Regions from separate parts of the Exiguobacterium sp. s36 genome, predicted to be linked through region 2. Evidence: riboswitches for the same ligand, from Rfam matches in the RefSeq annotation. Region 2 holds a riboswitch; each other region holds the start of a gene.

Region 1 (6,141 bases), on a different contig from region 2:
CATCAGAAAGTCACTCCGCGTGACGGGAACCAGTTCATAGGTAGCTCGAGGCTCCCCCGTGAACCCGCGTGCCTCCATCGAGAACGCGATGCGTTCCGCTTGTCGGATTGATCCGGCCAGAAGCGGGATGATTAAATTCGGAACGTGCCGAATGCGTTCGAGTCGCGTCTCTAAACGAACGCCTCGCAAAGCATGCGTTTCATACAGCTGCATCAGTTCATGCTTCAAAATCGGAAAGAAACGAAAGCCGACGAAGACACTGTAAGCGATTTTAGGCGACAACTTCCCTTGTTGCATCAAGCTGTAGACGAACCGTTTGGGGTCCGTCGTCAATGTGAACAGGAGTGACAACGCGGTGAATGCTAATACCCGTAAGGAGAGCGTCGCTGCTAGTATCACATTTTCGACGGTGACGTCGTTGCCGAACAGCGTGAACATGACCTCCCCGCCCGTCTCTTTTCCAAAGACGAGCGTCGTCCACAATGTCCCGAGCGCGGTGAATAAAAACGGAATCATGAATAGCCCCCACCGCTTCCAGTTCACGTTAGAAAAAAGAAGTTGAAGTATAAGCGTTCCGATGAATACCGCAAGCGGCGTCCATGGATTGTACATAAAGGCAAGACCGAACATGAGACACGTCACGGTCATAAATTTAATCGTCGGATTCATCTCTTGAAACGTCATCACGATTCCTCCAGCAATAAACCGTGAGCTTGTAGTAGCTCTGTCTCATTCCAGAGCGATGCATCATATGGCCCACTCAAGTAACCTTCATGCATCAAGTAATAGGTGTTCGCGATTCGGGCGAAACTAAGGTCGTGTGTCACAAACAGAACCGTCTGGCCGGCGCGGATTCGTTCAACCATCAATTCATAAAGCGCACGAAGCGATACCTCATCTTGTCCAGCAGTCGGTTCATCGAACGCGATGAGCCGTTTATTCGAGAGCATCATCACGCCGATGGCGAGCCTTCGTTTTTGCCCGTGACTAAGCGAGAGTGGGTGGTCGTTACGAAACGGTCCAAGTCCGAGCCGGTTCATGATGTCCCCAATCGGACGATTATGGCCATATGCGAGCTCACATGACACATCACTCGTGATAAACAGATGAGCCGGAGATTGTGGGACGAGTCCGACTTCTTGATGTTCGCGGGCAAGGCTCTTGAGCCAAGTCGATTTGCCACTGCCGTTTCGACCGAGTACGGCAATGAGATCACCCTCGGCGACGGTCAGCTTGCTCGCTGCTAAATTGAATGTTTTTTTGTTTAATTGCGGTACGTGAAATAAAAAATCATCTCCTTTTGTCACCTCGACCGGAGAGAACGTATAATCCGGGCGGGCAACGAACGGTCCATCATAGTTGATGCGTCCGTTCACGAGTTCCACTTCTCTGTCGAAGAACCCGCCCCATAGGAAGGGTCGATGTTCGATGATGACAACGTTTACCGTCTGTGCGACGTTGTCGAGCCACTGAACGAAACGGGTTGATGTCTCGGGATCAAGGTGCGCGAGCGGCTCATCGAGCAGTAGCCATTCTGGCTTCCCGATCAAGGCGCAGGCGACAGCGATTTGTTGCTTTTCTCCACCTGAAAGGTCATGAATGACTCGGTCACGATAATCGGTCAACTGCAATTCCGCTAAAATATTGGCCACACGCGTCATCATCTCGTCCCTCGCCACGGCAAAATTTTCGAGTGTGAAAATCAATTCCTCCTCGACCGTCTGCATGACGAACTGACTGTCAGGATCTTGAAACACCGTTCCGACACGACGATTCACCTCACCAGCTGCATACGTATCATAAGAGCGGTCAAACAAATATAGTTTGCCCGTCACGATTCCATCGCAGTTCTCTGGATACAGACGATTCAACAAAGAGAACAATGTCGATTTCCCCGACCCGCTCGCCCCTGTAATGAGAGTCCTCCCAGCCGTTAATTGAAGCGTGATGTCCGTCAATACTTTGCTCTGTTTTTCCGGATAGCGGAATGACAGCTGTTCTGCATCAACCATGCACACGTCCCTGACGCGCGATGGCATACCCTTCGAGCGCACCCGTCCGAAGCAACAAGTCGCTTAAAATCTTACCTCCCAGACCGGCAATGATCATCCCGCTCGTCGCTCGTAACGCGAACATCGTCGCCACGTATGTCGGACTGAGGGCAGCAAGTCCACCCATGACGTACGTATACGCAAAACTAGTCGCAGCTGCACCAAATCCGGCCAGCATGAGCACCCAAAGGTCATATCGCTTGTAGCTCGTGACCGCAAACGCCGCTTCAGCACCAAGTCCTTGAATGATCCCGACTAAAATAATACGAGGTCCAATCGCGTTACCAATCATCATCTCAATCGTCGCCGCAAGCACTTCGGACAAGAATGCGGCGCCAGGTCGGCGGATGATATAAGCCGCAATAATCGAGACGATGAACCAAATCCCAAAAATCCATTCGTACGCGATCGGTCCAATCAAGCCAGCCCATAGATTCCCGACATGTACGAACGCCAAATAGACGACAGCGAACACGACCGATAAAATGGCCAACAAGACGATTTCTTTTAACTTCCACGACTTAAGCATCGTTACGTCCCTCGTGTGACGGGCTGTTCACGCTGAACGTCACCGTCATGACGACGTGGCTCGTCTTCGCACGGACCCGGTCGAACGTCGCCTCGTAAAATGAAAACACCGGTTCGATGTCGCCGTGAATGCCCGAGGCGTAATGCATCGAGTCATTGAAGACGCCACGCTCTTTCGCAAACGCAATTTCTTCGTAGATGATGTCCATATACTTCGCGTCCCCGAGCGGATAGAGGGCGAACTGGGAAGAGACGTACTGGGTCGATACCGTACCGTTCACAGGATCAGTCGTCACGTCGAGCAGATTGTCTCCTGCCGTGTCGCCTGGGCACCCGACCGAGAACGTCCCGCTCATCGACACATGTTCCCCGGTCTTCGTTGCATGTGACAAGACGGCTTTGGCCACGTCGAACACATGCTCACTGCGTCCCCGGATGACAGTCGAGACGTCATCGGTATGCCGCCAAACGTTTTGCAAGTTCGTCTCTTTCAATGCCCCTTTGATGATACTCACAAAATCAGATGTCATTGGGCTCAGCGTAAAGCGGAATCCGACAATCGGACTCGTACCACATTGGTTGTTCATGTTCTATTCCCCCTTATTGTATGTACACAAAAAAGCCGCATCCATGAGAATGCGGCCACTCGTTCAATGTAAAAATCCATTAGAAAAAGTGCCACACTTCCTCACGCCGGTATTACCCGGATCGAGTCATAAGGGATTGGAGCCATGCTCACATCTCAGCCGAAGCACCCCTAGTGTAGTCCAATGTATGCGGTTATCTATGCAACGAGAAGTATAGACGACCGCTCCGAATTTGTAAACGGTTTATGTGAAAGTCACGATACCGTTCCCCGGAAGCGTGTCCTGCAATGTCGTCCAATCGAGCGCCATCTCCTCATCCGTCAATAGACACGCGTCGAGTCCGGCCTCGATGACCGAACGCTCCATCTGCTGCCCGATCAAGACGAGCTCCGTCTGACGGTCCCCGTACGGCTCGACGAAGTCGGCGGCGAGCTCAGGTTCTGCCGCGAACATGAGATGGCGTTCCTCCTCCGGCAACGTCGCGAGCCAACGTCCCGCGTGTTCGAGCGTCGATGCGTACCCCGCTTGCGAGAATAGGCAAGCGATGTCGTTCCGGGAGGCGATCCATAAGAAACCTTTGGCACGAACGACTTGATCCGGGAACGCCTCAATCCAGGCGTGGAGCCGCTCCGGATGAAACGGACGACGGCGGCGATAGACGAACGAGCTGATTCCGTATTCCTCCGTCTCTGGTGTGTGTGTCTCGGCCTCTAGTTCTTGAATCCAGCCGGCGGCGTGCATCGCCTGCTCGAAATCGAACAGATTGACGTCCAACAGCTCGGTCAGTTCCACGTTCGCGTGGACCGACGTCAACAGTTTGGCGGTTGGGTTGAGCGCCTTTAACAGCCCGGCCATCTCGTCGAGTTCCGTCTCGGTCACGCGGTCCGCCTTGTTCAAGACGATGATGTCCGCGAACTCGATTTGGTCGACGAGCAGGTCGACGACTTCGCGGACGTCCGTCTCATCGATGGCCTGCTTGCGCTCATGGAGCGACTCGCCCGAGTTGAAGTCTTTCAAAAACCGATACGCATCGACGACGGTCACCATCGCATCGATATAGACGCGGCTCGTCAAATCGATACCGAGGGCGTCATCTGCGTATGTAAACGTTTGGGCGACCGGAATCGGTTCTGAGATGCCGGATGACTCGATGATGATCCCGTCGAGCTCACGGTCGTTCGTGATCTCCTGCACCGCTTCGAGCAGATCTTCACGCAGCGTGCAACAGATGCAGCCGTTCGATAGCTCGACCAATTTTTCGTCCGTCCGCGAGAAGCCATTCTGCTCGATCAATCGTTCGTCGATATTCAACTCGCTCATGTCGTTGACGATGACCGCATATTTCTTGCCTGACCGATTGTTCAACAGATGATTCATCAACGTCGTCTTGCCGCTCCCTAAATAACCGGACAGCACCGTGATTGGAATTCGTTTCATATATCCCCACTCCTAAATCGTAATCATTACTTTTTAGATGATGACGGGTCGCGTCTTTCTTGTCAAGAAAAAAACACGCCCGTTTCCGGACGTGCTTACTTCCCCTATTCTTCTAACGCCTTGCGTTCCGCCTCGGAGCGGGGGTACGCGTTCGCCTGCCATTCGGCCCGATATATCGAATCGAGCTGTGTCAAACCGACCTCATCCTCATCCTTATCGGCATCGACACTCGGGGCCTCATCCCAGCGCGGATTCAAATACGTGTGGTTGTCTTCCCGTTTCGCATCCAGTAGTTTTTGGATTCCGACCCTGGCCACGGCCGCGAGTGCCAAACCGATGCCTGCACGAACGAGCAATCGCTTCACCATCTCCTTACCTCCTTATCGTCCAAACCGATAGAGCGGCATTCCTTTCACGTCTGTCTCGATTTTGAAGACCGACCCTGCGTCCGGATGGGCTTCGAGCGCCTCGTCATCCATCCCCTCACGAGCCGTCGTGATGGCGAGTTGGTTCAAATCGTCGCCGACAAAACAGCACGACGTGACGTTCGGGGCCGGCACGAGCACCTCGAGCACTTTTTCACCCGTCTTCGGGTCCCAGCGCGAGACGCGGCCGCCAGCAAAGTGCGCAATCCATAAAAACCCTTCCTCGTCGGACGTCATGCCGTCCGGGAATCCGTCCTCGACTGAAAAATCGATGATTGCCTCTCCTTCGCCGAGCGTTCCCGTCTTCAAGTCAAAGGCGTACTTACGGACCGTCTCGGTCGGTGTATCGATATGATAGAACGTCGAATGGTCAGGTGACCATGTCAGTCCGTTCGATAATGTCAATTCGCTCAACATGACCTCGGTCTTGCCGTCGCGATTCAACCGGTATAGCGTCGCTTGTTCCGCCTCGTCTTCAAGATGGAGCGTGCCGGCGAAGATGCGGCCGTACGGGTCGGCTTTCCCGTCATTGAAGCGTAGCTTTCCTTCTGGGTCGTCGAGTTCGACGATTTTATCGAGCTCTTTTGACGTCTCGTCCCACTCATAAATCCCGTCTTTCAAGCCGACGACGACGCCGTCCGTCACTTTCGGGACCGCGAACCCGATCTGTTGTCCCATATCGAACGACGACAGTTCATCTTCTTTCTCATCGTACCACCAAAGTGTATGTCCCTCGATATCGACCCAATAGAAGCGTTTCAGTTCCGCATCCCAACACGGGCCTTCCCCAAGCGTATTTCGAACTCGAATCCATAACGCAGCGTTTACTGTCTCCATTGAATTGCCTCCACTCTCTACATTGATTTCAAGTGACTATTCCCTGAGGGGGCACTCTCTATTCAACATTTCCCAAAATAGCAACCGCTCGGACGAAAAATACTGAACCGGGCCGGCAATCCATCTAGGGCAGAAGACAAAAAAACTCCTTGAATCAGGAGATTCAAGGAGTCTCTGTCATTTTGCGCCTTCGACATTCATATGCTTGCTGCGCAACTGGCCACAGGCCGCATCGATATCAGTCCCGTGCTCGAGACGGACACCGGTATTGATGCC
Region 2 (6,141 bases):
GGAAGATGAAAGATGTCTCTGCCACCCCGCTTGATAAATCCGTCAAAGACTTCTTCGCCGAAGATTGGTGGGAAGACATGGTCGATTTAGCGAAAGACGACGATGTGATTTATACAGGTGCCATGATTGGGACGTATGAGGAAGAGATGGAACTTGTCGATGAGCAGTTGATTAAGCGCGGCGAGTTTCCGATGTTGTATTTCGGGCGAAAACTGATTGCCCACGGCGGTGAAATCGGCCTGCATGGCTATAATCATCAGTCGCTCGTCACGGCCGATGAACCGATTGATCCGACGTATGGATATATCCCGTGGAAAGATAAAGACGAGATGAAACGGTCGTTATTACAGGCCGAATCCGTATTTGCGAACTATTTCCCGGCCGAGACGCTCAAGTCATACGTCCCACCGTCGAACGCGCTCAACCGGACCGGGGTCGATGCGATTGCCGAGGCGTTGCCGGAACTTCGTACAATCGCCTCGCTCTACACCGGAGAACCGGAAAGCGGGGATTTCGTGCAAGAGTTCGAATTTGATGCGACGCACCCGAATCTCTATCATTTCCCGCGCGTGACGAGCGATTACGGGGAAGAGCGCGGCTCGATTTTTCAGATGGTCGATGCAATCGCCAACTTCGGCGTGTTTTCACACTTCATTCACCCGGATGATGTCATCGATCCAGACCGGGCCTTCGGACGGGACTGGGATACGATGTTCATGAGCCTGCGAAAAATCGTCCATGACGTGAGAGACCAATATCCGCATCTCGAAGCGTATACGCAACATTACGCGACCGAAAAGATGATCACCTACCAACAAGCTGATTTGAACGTCACGTTCGATGAGTCGACGGTCTATTTGGCCGGGGAAGGGCTCGTCAACCCGTCTCATTTTACGATTCGCCTGAAACCGGGCCAGTCACTCGAGACAGGAAAGTTTGATTTCGGGACGGTCGAGCAGTGGGAGGCCGACCGACCGCTCTATCTCGTCAAACTGACATCGGCGAACGCTGAGATAGACATCAAGGGGGAAGCGCAATGAAAATCGGACTTGTCTTAGAGGGCAGTTATCCGTACGTGAGCGGAGGCGTATCGAGCTGGACGCAGACGTTAATCGAGGCGATGCCCGAGGTGTCGTTTGAAATCATCTCGATTCAACCGACCGAGAAACGGCCAGAAGACATGAAATACGCGCTCCCTCCGAACGTCTCCGGCATCACCCATCTGTATTTGAACGACGTAGGTGAACGCGCGAGGGGACGATTGAAGTGGGGTGCCGACGACGAACAAAACGTGTCGGATTGGCTCATGTTAAGAAGCCCGAACCGGCAAGCGTTGCGACTACTCGGGAAAGAAGTGCCTTCGAGCGAGGCGTTTTTCGCGAGCGAGTTCTTTTGGCGCAACGTGAAGGCCGCCTACGCCGAAGAGATGAACGGCGGCTCGTTCATCGACTATTTCTGGATGTGGCAAAGCATGTACACCCCGATTTTGCGGGTGCTCCATCAGCCGCTCCCGAAAGTCGACCTCGTCCATTCCGTATCGACGGGTTATGCCGGGGTAGTCGCTTCCTACATGAAAGAGACGCAAGGGATCCCGTTCATCTTGACCGAGCATGGCATTTATTCCCGTGAACGCGAGGAAGAAATTTTACAGTCGTATTGGATTCCGGCGCCGTATAAGCCGAGATGGGTCCGGTTCTTCCACCACTTGTCCCGCGAGGCGTATAACGCGGCCGATGAAATTATCACCTTGTTCGAGCGGAATCGCGAATATCAGGAATGGATCGGCGCCCCGAGCGAGAAGACGAAAATTATCGCCAACGGGATTGCCGACCGACAAATCCAGGCGACGGTCAATCGTCCGGAGCACGACCTCTTTCAAATCGGTGCCATCGTCCGCCTCGTTCCCATCAAAGACTTGAAGACGATGATTTATGCCGCCAAGATTTTGCAGGAGCGGCATCGTCTGTTCAAACTGACAATCATGGGTCCACTCGACGAGGATGAAGAATATGCGGAAGAGTGCCGTCTGCTCATCGAACAGAGCGGATTGAGCGATTATGTCGAACTGGCCGGGAAAGTGGACGTCCAAACGTATTTGCCGACCTTTGATCTACTGCTCCTGACGAGCATCTCGGAAGGGCAGCCGCTCGCGATTCTCGAAGGCATGGCCGCCGGGATTCCGTGGGTCGCCACCGATGTCGGCGCCTGTTCCGAGCTTTTATACGGACGAGCGGATGACCCGTTTGGTCCGGCCGGTTTCATCGTGCCACCGGTTCATCCGGAAGCGGTCGCCGACAAAGTCGAATGGATGATGGATTACCCGCAGGAACGAATACGGTTCGGCAAGAACGGACGGGAGCGGGTCCGCCAATATTATCGTCTCCAACAAGTCGTGGACCGCTATAAGGCTATCTATGAAGCGAGGAGGGAACAGTATGGCGGGCATCGGGTTTAAGTTACAGAAGTTGTTCCAAGAAGACTACTATTCGTCCCGGCTAAAGGCGTACACGTTCTCCGGCCTCGTCACATCCGGACCGTGGTTGATTGTCATCTTGGTCGTCGGTACGATTCAATGGTTGGCGTTCCAAATGCCGACGTTGTCGCTCGCCGAACGGACGCTCTTCATGATCTCGGTCTCGTACGCGTTCATCTTCTCGCAAATCTTGTTCAGTTTTCAACAGCTCGTCGTCACCCGATACGTGGCGGACTTGTTTTATGAGAAGAAGGCACATGAGATTTTCCCGGTGTTCACCGGGATGCTCAAAGTGACGATTCTCGCGGCAGGCTTGCTGTATAGTATCTTTTGGCTATTGTCGCCGCTCGATTTTCTGTACAAACTGACGTTGTTCGTTTTATTCATGACGATTAACGTCATCTGGGTCATGTTCTTGTTTTTAAGTGCCGCCAAGTATTATCAAGCGGTGGCCTATAGCTTCCTGCTCGGCGGACTTATCTCGGTCGGGAGCGTCTATGCGATTAGCCGTCTCATGGTCGACCCGTCGAGTCTCGAGCTGTTGCTCGGTTTCACGGTCGGGATGATTGTGACGTTGTTCGGGTTATTCTTCGCGATGCTCCGGACGTTCCCACTCCGTTACGCGGTGAAAGAGTTCTCGTACTTCAAGTACTTCGACCGCTATCCGGACTTGTTCGCCATCGGCGTGTTGTACGTGCTCGGGATTTGGGTCACGAATTTCATCATCTGGTTCGGTGAAGGACGTGTCATCATCGCGGACTCGTTCCTGTTCAACCCGTATTATGATACGGCCATCTTCTGGTCGTACTTGACGATTATCCCGACGCAGCTCTTGTTCGTCGTTGCCGTCGAGACCCGGTTTTATGAGCGCTACCGTACGTTTTATGGATTGATCAACTACGGCGGGGCACTCCATCAAATCGAGAAGGCGAAACAGACGATGACGTCCGTATTGAAAAATGAGTTGATTCGACTCGCGCGGAGCCAAGGCGTCGTGACGCTGTTCGCCATCCTGATGGCGGGCGCGTTCGTCAGTTGGATTGGCGTCCCGGATGAGATTGGTCAAATCTTTCGGATGACGACGCTCGCGGCGTTCGCGAATGCGATGATTCTCATCTTGACGCTGTTGTTGCTCTATTTCGAGGACCGGCGCGGGGCGTTGTTCGTCAACATCTCGTTCTTCACGTTGAACGCGTTGTTCACGTTACTGCTCTTGCCGCGCGGCATCGATTGGTACGGTGTCGGCTTTGCCGTCAGCACGACGATCACGTTCTTCTTGGCCGGCCTGCGTTTGATTTATTATATGGGCAAAGTTGATTATTACGTGTTCGCCGCCTCGAACCGGCGCAAGCTCGGCACCGAGCGGTTCTCGCAAATGGGGACGTTGTTGAACCGGCGATTCTCACGATAAAGGGTTTTCAGTACGGAGAAAGACTGATATGATGTGGTCGTAGATGACCGAATTTCATAATGTTTACCACTAGGGGAGTCGCGTGACGCGGCTGAGATGGACGAGGTCCAGACCCTTTGAACCTGATCTAGTTCACGCTAGCGTAGGGAAGTGGGCGAACCGATTGTTTTCGTACACTTTGTGTAAATCCGACGCCGCTTCCGTTATGGAAGGCGGCGTCTTTTTTGATTACAAAGGAGGAGAAAACATGACATTCACTGCACATTTACGACAAGAGGCCGATGCCTTGTTTCAAGCCAGCTTTGACCATCCGTTCGTCCGCGAGCTCGGAACGGGTGAACTCGACGAGGCGAAGTTTCGGCATTACGTCATGCAAGACTCGTATTATTTGAATCAGTTCTCGAAAGTACAGGCGAAAGGCGCGACCCTCGCCCCGAACATGGAAGTAGCGAGCCGCTTTTTGACGCACGCGCTCCATACCATCGAAGCAGAGCATGCGCTGCATCGTGAGTTTTTCACCTTGCTCAACGTGACGGAGGCGGAGTGGGCGACGTTTGAGCCGGCCCCAACGGCTTACGCCTATGCGCTCCATATGCAACATGCCGGTCCAACGCTCGGTGACGTGCTCGCAGCAATTTTGCCGTGCTATTGGGTTTATTACGAGATTGGCGAACGCATGAAAGACACGACACCCGACCACCCGATTTATGCGACGTGGATTGCGACGTACGGGTCGGAATGGTTCCGCGACCTCGTCGAGGAACAGATTGAACGGCTCGACGTGCTCGCTGGGCAGGCGACGGCGGAAGAACGGGTCCGGTATCAACAGCTGTTCTTGAAGAGTTGTTATTACGAGCATGCGTTTTGGGAGATGGCGTGGACGCTCGAGTCGTGGGATTTACCGGCGGGGGTGACACGATGAAGCGCGACTTATGGGACAAAGTCAGAGCCGAACGGCCACTCATCCACAACATCACGAACATCGTCGTCGCCAACTTTTCAGCGAACGGGTTGCTCGCCATCGGGGCGGCCCCGGTCATGGCGTCCGCGGTCGAAGAAGTGGCCGAGATGGCGTCTTTAAGCGATGCGCTCGTGCTCAATATCGGTACACTCGATGCAATGACGGAACGTACGATGATTCGAGCCGGACAGGCGGCGAATCAAGCAGGTAGTCCGATTGTCTTCGATCCGGTTGGTGTCGGGGCGACCTCATTTCGGCGCGACGTCGCCAAGGCGATTCTGCAATCTGTCCGTGCGACGGTCATCCGTGGGAATGCCGGAGAAATCGCGACATTGATTGGCCTCGACGCGGCGGCGCGCGGCGTGGACGCTGGGGACACGCGGGTTGATTTGAATCACATCGCGTGTGAAGCGGCTAAGCGCTACACCTGTGTCGTTGCCGTGACCGGAGAGACGGATGTCGTCAGCGACGGGGACGTGACGATAGAAATTAAAGGCGGCACTGGCGCGATGGCCCGGACGACAGGGACCGGTTGTTTACTCAGTGCGGTCGTCGGTGCGTTCCTTGCGGTCGAACGGGATGCGGTAACGGCCACGGCGACAGCGCTCGCCGGTTATGCCCGGTGCGGGGAACTCGCTACCGCTTTGGCCGACGGGCCGGGTGACTTCCCCGTTCACTTCTTGAATGAGCTGGGCAAGATGACGGCGGTCGAGTTGCCGAGTGACCGCATCGAGGTGGTGTCATGATACGGCAGCAAGTGTTGACGATTGCCGGTTCGGATTCGGGCGGTGGCGCTGGCATTCAAGCTGATTTGAAGACGTTTCAAGAGCTCGGTGTGTTCGGGACGAGTGTTTTGACGGCTGTCACGGCCCAAAACACGCGTGGGGTGCATGGGGTCGAGGCGGTGTCACCAGAACTCGTGACGCAACAACTCGATGCAATCGGTTCAGACTTTATGATTGCGGCGTGCAAGACCGGGATGTTGTTCGATGCGGCGCGCATCGAGGTGGTCGCTGACGGGGTGCGGCGTCACACATTCAATCGGCTCGTCGTTGACCCGGTCATGATTGCGAAAGGCGGGGCCTCGCTGCTTCAGGATTCGGCGGTCCAGGCGCTCAAGACATCCCTCTTGCCGCTCGCGACCGTCGTCACGCCGAACGTGCCGGAAGCGGAAGTGTTGACGGGCATGACGATTCGGACGTTTGAAGACCGCATCGAAGCAGCAGAACGGATGTTAGCGTACGGTGTCCGTGCCGTTATTTTAAAAGGGGGACATCTCGATGGCGCAACTGCGGA
Region 3 (6,141 bases), on a different contig from region 2:
GAGCACGGCATCGTTCCCCGTGAGACCCGTCACGGACGTCACGCCTTCGAGTGCCCGGGCGACCGCTTCTTCCATCACTTCTAGATTGCGCTCCATCATGCCGACGACTTCTTCCCGCGTCGAGCGTCTGACGTGCACTTCTTGCTCGATCATCACTTCTGAAATCGGAATGCCTCGCTCTGTTGCCGTTCTGACTAATTCTTCTACTGATTTAAACATATTGGTTTCTCCTTATTCCCCAAAGATGGCTACCCGCTCGATTTGAGGTAACCGTTCAATTTCCGCTAACACGTCTTTTGACAGATGTTCATCAATCTCAATCGCCATAAGCGCTTGCTTGCCTTTCTCGTGACGACTCACTTCCATATGCCCAATATTCAACTCATGCCGGGCCAAGATGCCGGTCACGGCCGCGATCGCCCCGAAGCGATCATGGTGCAACACGACGAGTGCCGGACCGCCGCCTGACAGTTTGAGCGGGAATCCGTTCAACTCGGTAATCTCGATCGTCCCGCCGCCGATTGAAATCCCGACGATTTCGAACGTGCCATCCTCGTCTTCGAGGTGGACCCGGGCCGTGTTCGGATGGTCTGTCAACGCATCGCTCGTCTCAAAGACGACCTCGATACCGCGCTCTTTGGCGATATCGAGTGCTTGCGGGATGCGCAAATCGAACGTATCGAAGCCCATGATGCCGCCGACGATGGCAACATCGGTACCGTGCCCCCGATACGTATCGGCGAACGACCCATAAAACGTGATGTGCGCGAGCCGTGGCGTACGCCCGAACAACTTCCCAGCCATGAGGCCGATGCGCGCGGCTCCGGCCGTATGCGAACTCGATGGACCGACCATGACCGGACCGATGATATCAAACACACTGCGATATTTCATCGCATTTCCCCCTTTCAAAAAAACCCTACCTTCATTATACAGAAGGTAGGGCTGAGTTACAGCTTATTCCACACTAAAAATGTAGGAGTAGAGCGGTTGTTTCCCGTCATGGACCTCAATTTCAATCTCGTCGTTCTTCGACTCGATATACGCCGAGAGTGCTACGACGTCTTCCGCTGACGAACCTTCGCCCGTCAAAATCGTGATGATTTCGTCATCGGCATCCACGAGCGCGTCGACAAGCGCTTTCGCCGCTTCGAGGCTCGAAGCCGATGAGGCGACGATTTTCTTCTCGGCAATCGCCATGTGGTCGTCTTTACGAATCTCGACACCGTCGATGCTCGTATCACGAACCGCATACGTCACTTGACCAGACTTGACGGCGCTTGCCGCAGCCTTCATGACGCTCTCGTTCGTTTCCACATCCGCTTCCGGATTGAAGGCGATCGCTGCCGCGAGTCCTTGTGGCACCGTCTTCGTCGGAATGACCGAGACGCCGCAAGGTGCGACCGAGGCCGCTTGTTCAGCAGCCATGATGATGTTCGAGTTGTTCGGGAAGATGAAGACGTGATCCGCGTTGGCCGCTTCAATCGCCTTGACGATATCTTCCGTCGATGGGTTCATCGTCTGACCGCCCTCGATGACGTGGGCCGCCCCGAGTGAACGGAACAATTCGCTGACACCTTCGCCCATCGCGACCGTAACGATCGCGAACGGCGCTTTCGCCTTCGGAGCCGTCGGAGCAGCCGTTTGAACGCCGTGCTGGTTGGCGCCATGTTCTTCTTCTAAGATGGTCGAGTGCTGTTGACGCATGTTCTCGATTTTGACAGCGACGAGTTCCCCGTAACGCTGTCCTTTCGTGATGACGTCACCTGGCGTCTCGACGTGAACGTGAACTTTGAGCAACTCTTCGTCTGCGACGACGAGGAGCGAGTCACCGAGTTCAGACAATTCATTGCGGAACGCGTCCTCGTTGAACGGCACGTCCTTCAATTTCTCGTCTTGGAACCGGACCATGATTTCCGTGCAATAGCCGAATTCGATGTCTTCCGTCGACATGAATCCTTGCGCGGCGTGGGCATGATGTTCAGCTTCAATGAGCGCATCCATGACCGGTGCATGTGGTTTCTCAAGTTCTTTGCCTTCGAGGCTCGCGAGGAACCCTTCATAAATGACGAGCAAGCCTTGGCCGCCTGAATCGACGACGCCGACTTCTTTTAAGACCGGCAATAAGTCCGGTGTCCGTTCGAGTGAAGCTTTCGCTTCGACAATCACGAGTTCCATGAACTCGTTGAAGTCGCTCGTCGACTCTGAAGCACGGAGCGCTTCGTCGGCCGCTTCACGAGCAACCGTCAAAATCGTTCCTTCAACCGGTTTCATAACCGCCTTGTATGCCGTATCGACGCCACGTTTCAACGCTTCGGCGAAATCGACTGTCGACACTTCTGTCTTGCCTTCGATTGCTTTACCGAAACCACGGAACAACTGGCTCAAAATAACGCCCGAGTTCCCACGTGCCCCCATCAAGAGACCGCGTGCAAACTTCGATGAGACGTCAGCGATATTCGCCGAGTTGAGTGCGGCCACTTCTTTCGCACCCGATGTCATCGTCAAATTCATGTTCGTCCCCGTGTCGCCGTCCGGCACCGGGAAGACGTTAAGCGAATCTACATAATCCGCATTCTGGCTCAAGTTGGCTGCACCGTTCGCGACCATGTTCGCGAACACCAATCCATCTAAACGTTTTAAACCCACACCAAATCCTCCTTCGTTCTCGTCAGTCATTCGTCAGACGAACGCCTTGTACGAATATGTTTACCGACGAAACGTTTAATCCTAAAGTTTCACCGAGCGTGTATTTTACACGGCTTTGCACGTTGTATGCGACTTCCGACACTTTCGTCCCGTAGCTTACAATGATGTGCATGTCGATATGTACGTCTTCTCCATCTTGACGTACGACCACGCCTCGGGCGTAGTTTTCACGTTTCAATAGTTCTGCGATCCCGTCTTTCAATTGAGCTTGAGACGCCATTCCCACAACGCCGAAACATTCCATCGCCGCACCGCCTGCGAGTGTCGCGACCACGTCGTTCGTGATGTCAATATTGCCATATGTTGTCTTCATTTCAATTGCCATATGGAGTAGCCTCCTTTATTCGGAATGATTCCTTCACTACATTCTACAATAAGTACCTAGTTATTAAAAGAACCTGCTCCATAAACTCGGTCAATTGTAGCCGTAACCCTCATTCATTATTAAAATCCTTTCCAGTAATGTCAAGTTTTTTTCTTGTCATCCTATGATTTTCTAGTTGCATCGTGAAAAAACCCGTGCTAATATAAACGAGTGTCTATTAGGACGAACCCACATAAAAAAGGAGGGGAAACGCATGGCACGTAAATGCTACGTAACAGGTAAATCACCTAAATCAGGTAACAACCGTTCGCACGCACTCAACAAGACAAAACGCACTTGGGGTGTAAACGTACAAAAAGTTCGTATTCTCGTTGACGGTAAACCTAAACGAGTTTGGGTTTCAGCTCGCGCTCTTAAATCAGGTCTCGTTGAACGCGTATAATTTTTATACACGAACGAAATAAATCCCAGCGGCATTCGCCGATGGGATTTTTTTGTGTTCATTTTTTGACATACAGCACGAGCACCATGCCTTCGTGCACGATCAAATCCGCCGCTTCATCGTCCCATTCGTTCGAGATGGTGAGCGCCTCATGGCTGACGACATCGTGACGGTCGAGCGGATATTTGACGCCGCGGATGGTCACGTTCGCCTGCTTCCATGGGATGAGCGACAAATAGTGACCGTCTTGACGCGGGAGTTCATAGCGTCCCGACCCGACGAGTCGTACCGTCTGCCCTGCCGTGACGAGACGCATCTCCGGATACGCCTCGAGCAGACCGATATTGCTGAGCGTCATATCGAGCCGGCCGCCGAGCGCACCGTAGACAATCATCTCCGTCGCGCCATGCCCCCGTGCCGCCTCGAGAGCGATCTCGAGGTCGGTCACATCTTTCTCAGATGGATAGCGGACGGCGTCGATCGGCACTTCGCCCGTGAAGGAGTCGAAATCGCCGACGACGAGATCTGGGTTCAGCCCGTGGTTCAACAGTGTCTCGTACCCCCCATCGACGCCGATGATGTAATCGACGTCACGCGGGAGTCCCGAGATTGGTTCCGGGCTGGCCGCCACAATCAACACCCGCATTAGCGGACGTCCCGGGTCGCGAGCGTCGCGAAGCGCGGCGCCGAGACGAACAAGAGGACGAGGACGACGGCCGACACGAGGAAGGACGGGAGCATGTACGTCATGTTATAGGCGAACGAGTAGGCGACGACCGGACCTTCCGCGTATTCGGCGAAGAAGACGATCCCCGACAAGACGTGGGCGCCGTAACGAAGCAGTGAACCGAGGAGCGCGCCGAGCACCAAATAAACGACGAGCGTCTTTTTCGCCTCATCCTTGGCGGCTCGTTTCACTTGACCAGCAAACAGTCCCGCCATCCCGACGACACCGTAAGCGAACGTGTAGTCGAGCAGGAACTGGACCGGCGTGAAGATGTAGGCCCCGAACAGCAGTTGCAGCGTTCCGACAAGTGCACCGGTCGCAAGTCCGCCTTTCAAACCGTGACGATACGCCATGACGAAAATCGGCAACATCGCCAAGCTGATCGACCCGCCTTGCGGCATCCGGAACGGGATGAGCAAATCAAAAATCAAACCGAGTGCGGCGAACAATGAGATTTCAATGAGCGCCTGTAATTTTAAACGTTGTTTCATCTATTTCCCTCCTTAAAATATGAGCGAACGACAAAAAGCAGCATGACGTAAACGCCATGCTGCTATCGAGTAGCAACGTGCATTTTCGCCACATCCCTACGTCCGTGTGAACGGAACAGGTTCAAAGGGTTAGCGTATGCCTCTCAGCCACAGAATGTGACACCCCTTGCGACAATATTTGTTGTTCTATGGACGATTATACACGAGATGCGTTGCGAATGCTATCGATTGCGTCTTTATAGCTCGGCTCGTTATAGATGGCCGAGCCGGCCACGAGCACGTCAGCACCGGCATCGATACATAATTTCGCAGTCTCCGCGTTGACGCCGCCGTCAATCTCGATTTCAAAGTCGAGACGGCGCGCTTGGCGCATCTCGTTCAACGCCGCGATTTTCGGCACGACCGATTCGATGAACTTCTGACCCCCAAAGCCAGGGTTCACCGTCATGAGAAGTACCATGTCGACGTCACCGAGCACGTGTTCAATCAATGACAGCGGCGTATGCGGGTTGAGAACGACGCCACACTTGGCTCCGGCCGCCTTAATTTGTTGAAGCACGCGATGCAAATGGTTCGTCGCTTCGACGTGGACGGTGACGATGTCCGCTCCCGCCTTGATGAAGTCTTCGACGAAGCGCTCCGGTTGGTCGATCATCAAGTGGACGTCTAACACCATGTCCGACTTCTTCCGTAAGCTCGCGAGCACCGGGAGACCGATCGAGATGTTCGGGACGAATTGACCGTCCATGACGTCAAAATGGATATAATCCGCGCCGGCCTCTTGGACCGCCTTCACTTCTGCCTCTAGGTTGGCGAAGTCCGCCGCTAAAATCGAGGGTGCAATTTTAATCATGTCAGTACCTCCGTTGTCTATCGTTTAACTCTGCCATAAACGTAACATAATTCTCATAACGGGTGGAAGCGATTTCTCCCGCCTCGACGGCCGCTTTGACGGCACAACCCGGTTCGTTCAAATGGGCACAGCCTCGGAACTTACAGTCGTCGTGCCGCTCGACGAACTCAGGGAAGCACCAGCGCATCTCCTCGACTTCGAGTTCTTCTGGGAACTCGAGGCTTGAGAAACCAGGCGTGTCAGCGACGAGCCCGTCAGCGAGCGTGATGAGCGTGACGTGACGCGTCGTGTGCTTGCCTCGGCCGAGCGACTTCGAGATTTTCCCGGTCGCGAGTTCTAGTTCCGGCGCGACCGCGTTCAAGAGCGAACTCTTGCCGACTCCGGTCTGTCCGGCAAACACGCTCGTCTTCTCTTTAAACGACCCACGAATTTGTTCAATCCCCGACCCGGTCTCCGTCGACGTCTCGATGACCTCATAGCCGATTGACCGATATAAGGCCGCTGCCGCTTGAATCGTTTCGAGTTCCGACTCCGTCAACAAGTCCATTTTCGTTAAGACAATAATCGGATGGACTTGCTTCGATTCGATTAAGA

What was found. A riboswitch is a leader RNA that binds a small molecule or an ion and turns the genes downstream of it on or off. The one in region 2 is predicted to bind thiamine pyrophosphate.
Region 1: it holds a riboswitch for thiamine pyrophosphate, as region 2 does, so the genes downstream of both, KNP95_RS13650 (Ykof family thiamine-binding protein) here and tenA (thiaminase II) in region 2, are expected to answer to the same signal.
Region 3: it holds a riboswitch for thiamine pyrophosphate, as region 2 does, so the genes downstream of both, thiT (energy-coupled thiamine transporter ThiT) here and tenA (thiaminase II) in region 2, are expected to answer to the same signal.

What each region holds. Positions count from the first base shown of each region.
Region 1 covers NZ_JACSLW010000008.1:5,718-11,858, reverse strand. Annotated here, with positions in the region: gene KNP95_RS13665 (energy-coupling factor transporter transmembrane component T family protein) at 1-684, opposite strand, end outside; gene KNP95_RS13660 (ABC transporter ATP-binding protein) at 684-2,012, opposite strand; gene KNP95_RS13655 (ECF transporter S component) at 2,005-2,580, opposite strand; gene KNP95_RS13650 (Ykof family thiamine-binding protein) at 2,573-3,166, opposite strand; TPP riboswitch at 3,248-3,348, opposite strand; gene KNP95_RS13645 (GTP-binding protein) at 3,410-4,603, opposite strand; gene KNP95_RS13640 (hypothetical protein) at 4,708-4,971, opposite strand; gene KNP95_RS13635 (SMP-30/gluconolactonase/LRE family protein) at 4,984-5,865, opposite strand; gene rlmN (dual-specificity RNA methyltransferase RlmN) at 6,043-6,141, opposite strand, start outside.
Region 2 covers NZ_JACSLW010000006.1:65,726-71,866, forward strand. Annotated here, with positions in the region: gene KNP95_RS12620 (DUF2194 domain-containing protein) at 1-1,040, shown strand, start outside; gene pelF (GT4 family glycosyltransferase PelF) at 1,037-2,455, shown strand; gene pelG (exopolysaccharide Pel transporter PelG) at 2,436-3,884, shown strand; TPP riboswitch at 3,946-4,050, shown strand; gene tenA (thiaminase II) at 4,132-4,806, shown strand; gene thiM (hydroxyethylthiazole kinase) at 4,803-5,591, shown strand; gene thiD (bifunctional hydroxymethylpyrimidine kinase/phosphomethylpyrimidine kinase) at 5,591-6,141, shown strand, end outside.
Region 3 covers NZ_JACSLW010000002.1:304,931-311,071, forward strand. Annotated here, with positions in the region: gene sdaAA (L-serine ammonia-lyase, iron-sulfur-dependent, subunit alpha) at 1-219, opposite strand, end outside; gene sdaAB (L-serine ammonia-lyase, iron-sulfur-dependent subunit beta) at 232-894, opposite strand; gene KNP95_RS07055 (DAK2 domain-containing protein) at 958-2,649, opposite strand; gene KNP95_RS07060 (Asp23/Gls24 family envelope stress response protein) at 2,672-3,034, opposite strand; gene rpmB (50S ribosomal protein L28) at 3,288-3,476, shown strand; gene KNP95_RS07070 (thiamine diphosphokinase) at 3,535-4,122, opposite strand; gene thiT (energy-coupled thiamine transporter ThiT) at 4,122-4,694, opposite strand; TPP riboswitch at 4,771-4,871, opposite strand; gene rpe (ribulose-phosphate 3-epimerase) at 4,891-5,547, opposite strand; gene rsgA (ribosome small subunit-dependent GTPase A) at 5,549-6,141, opposite strand, start outside.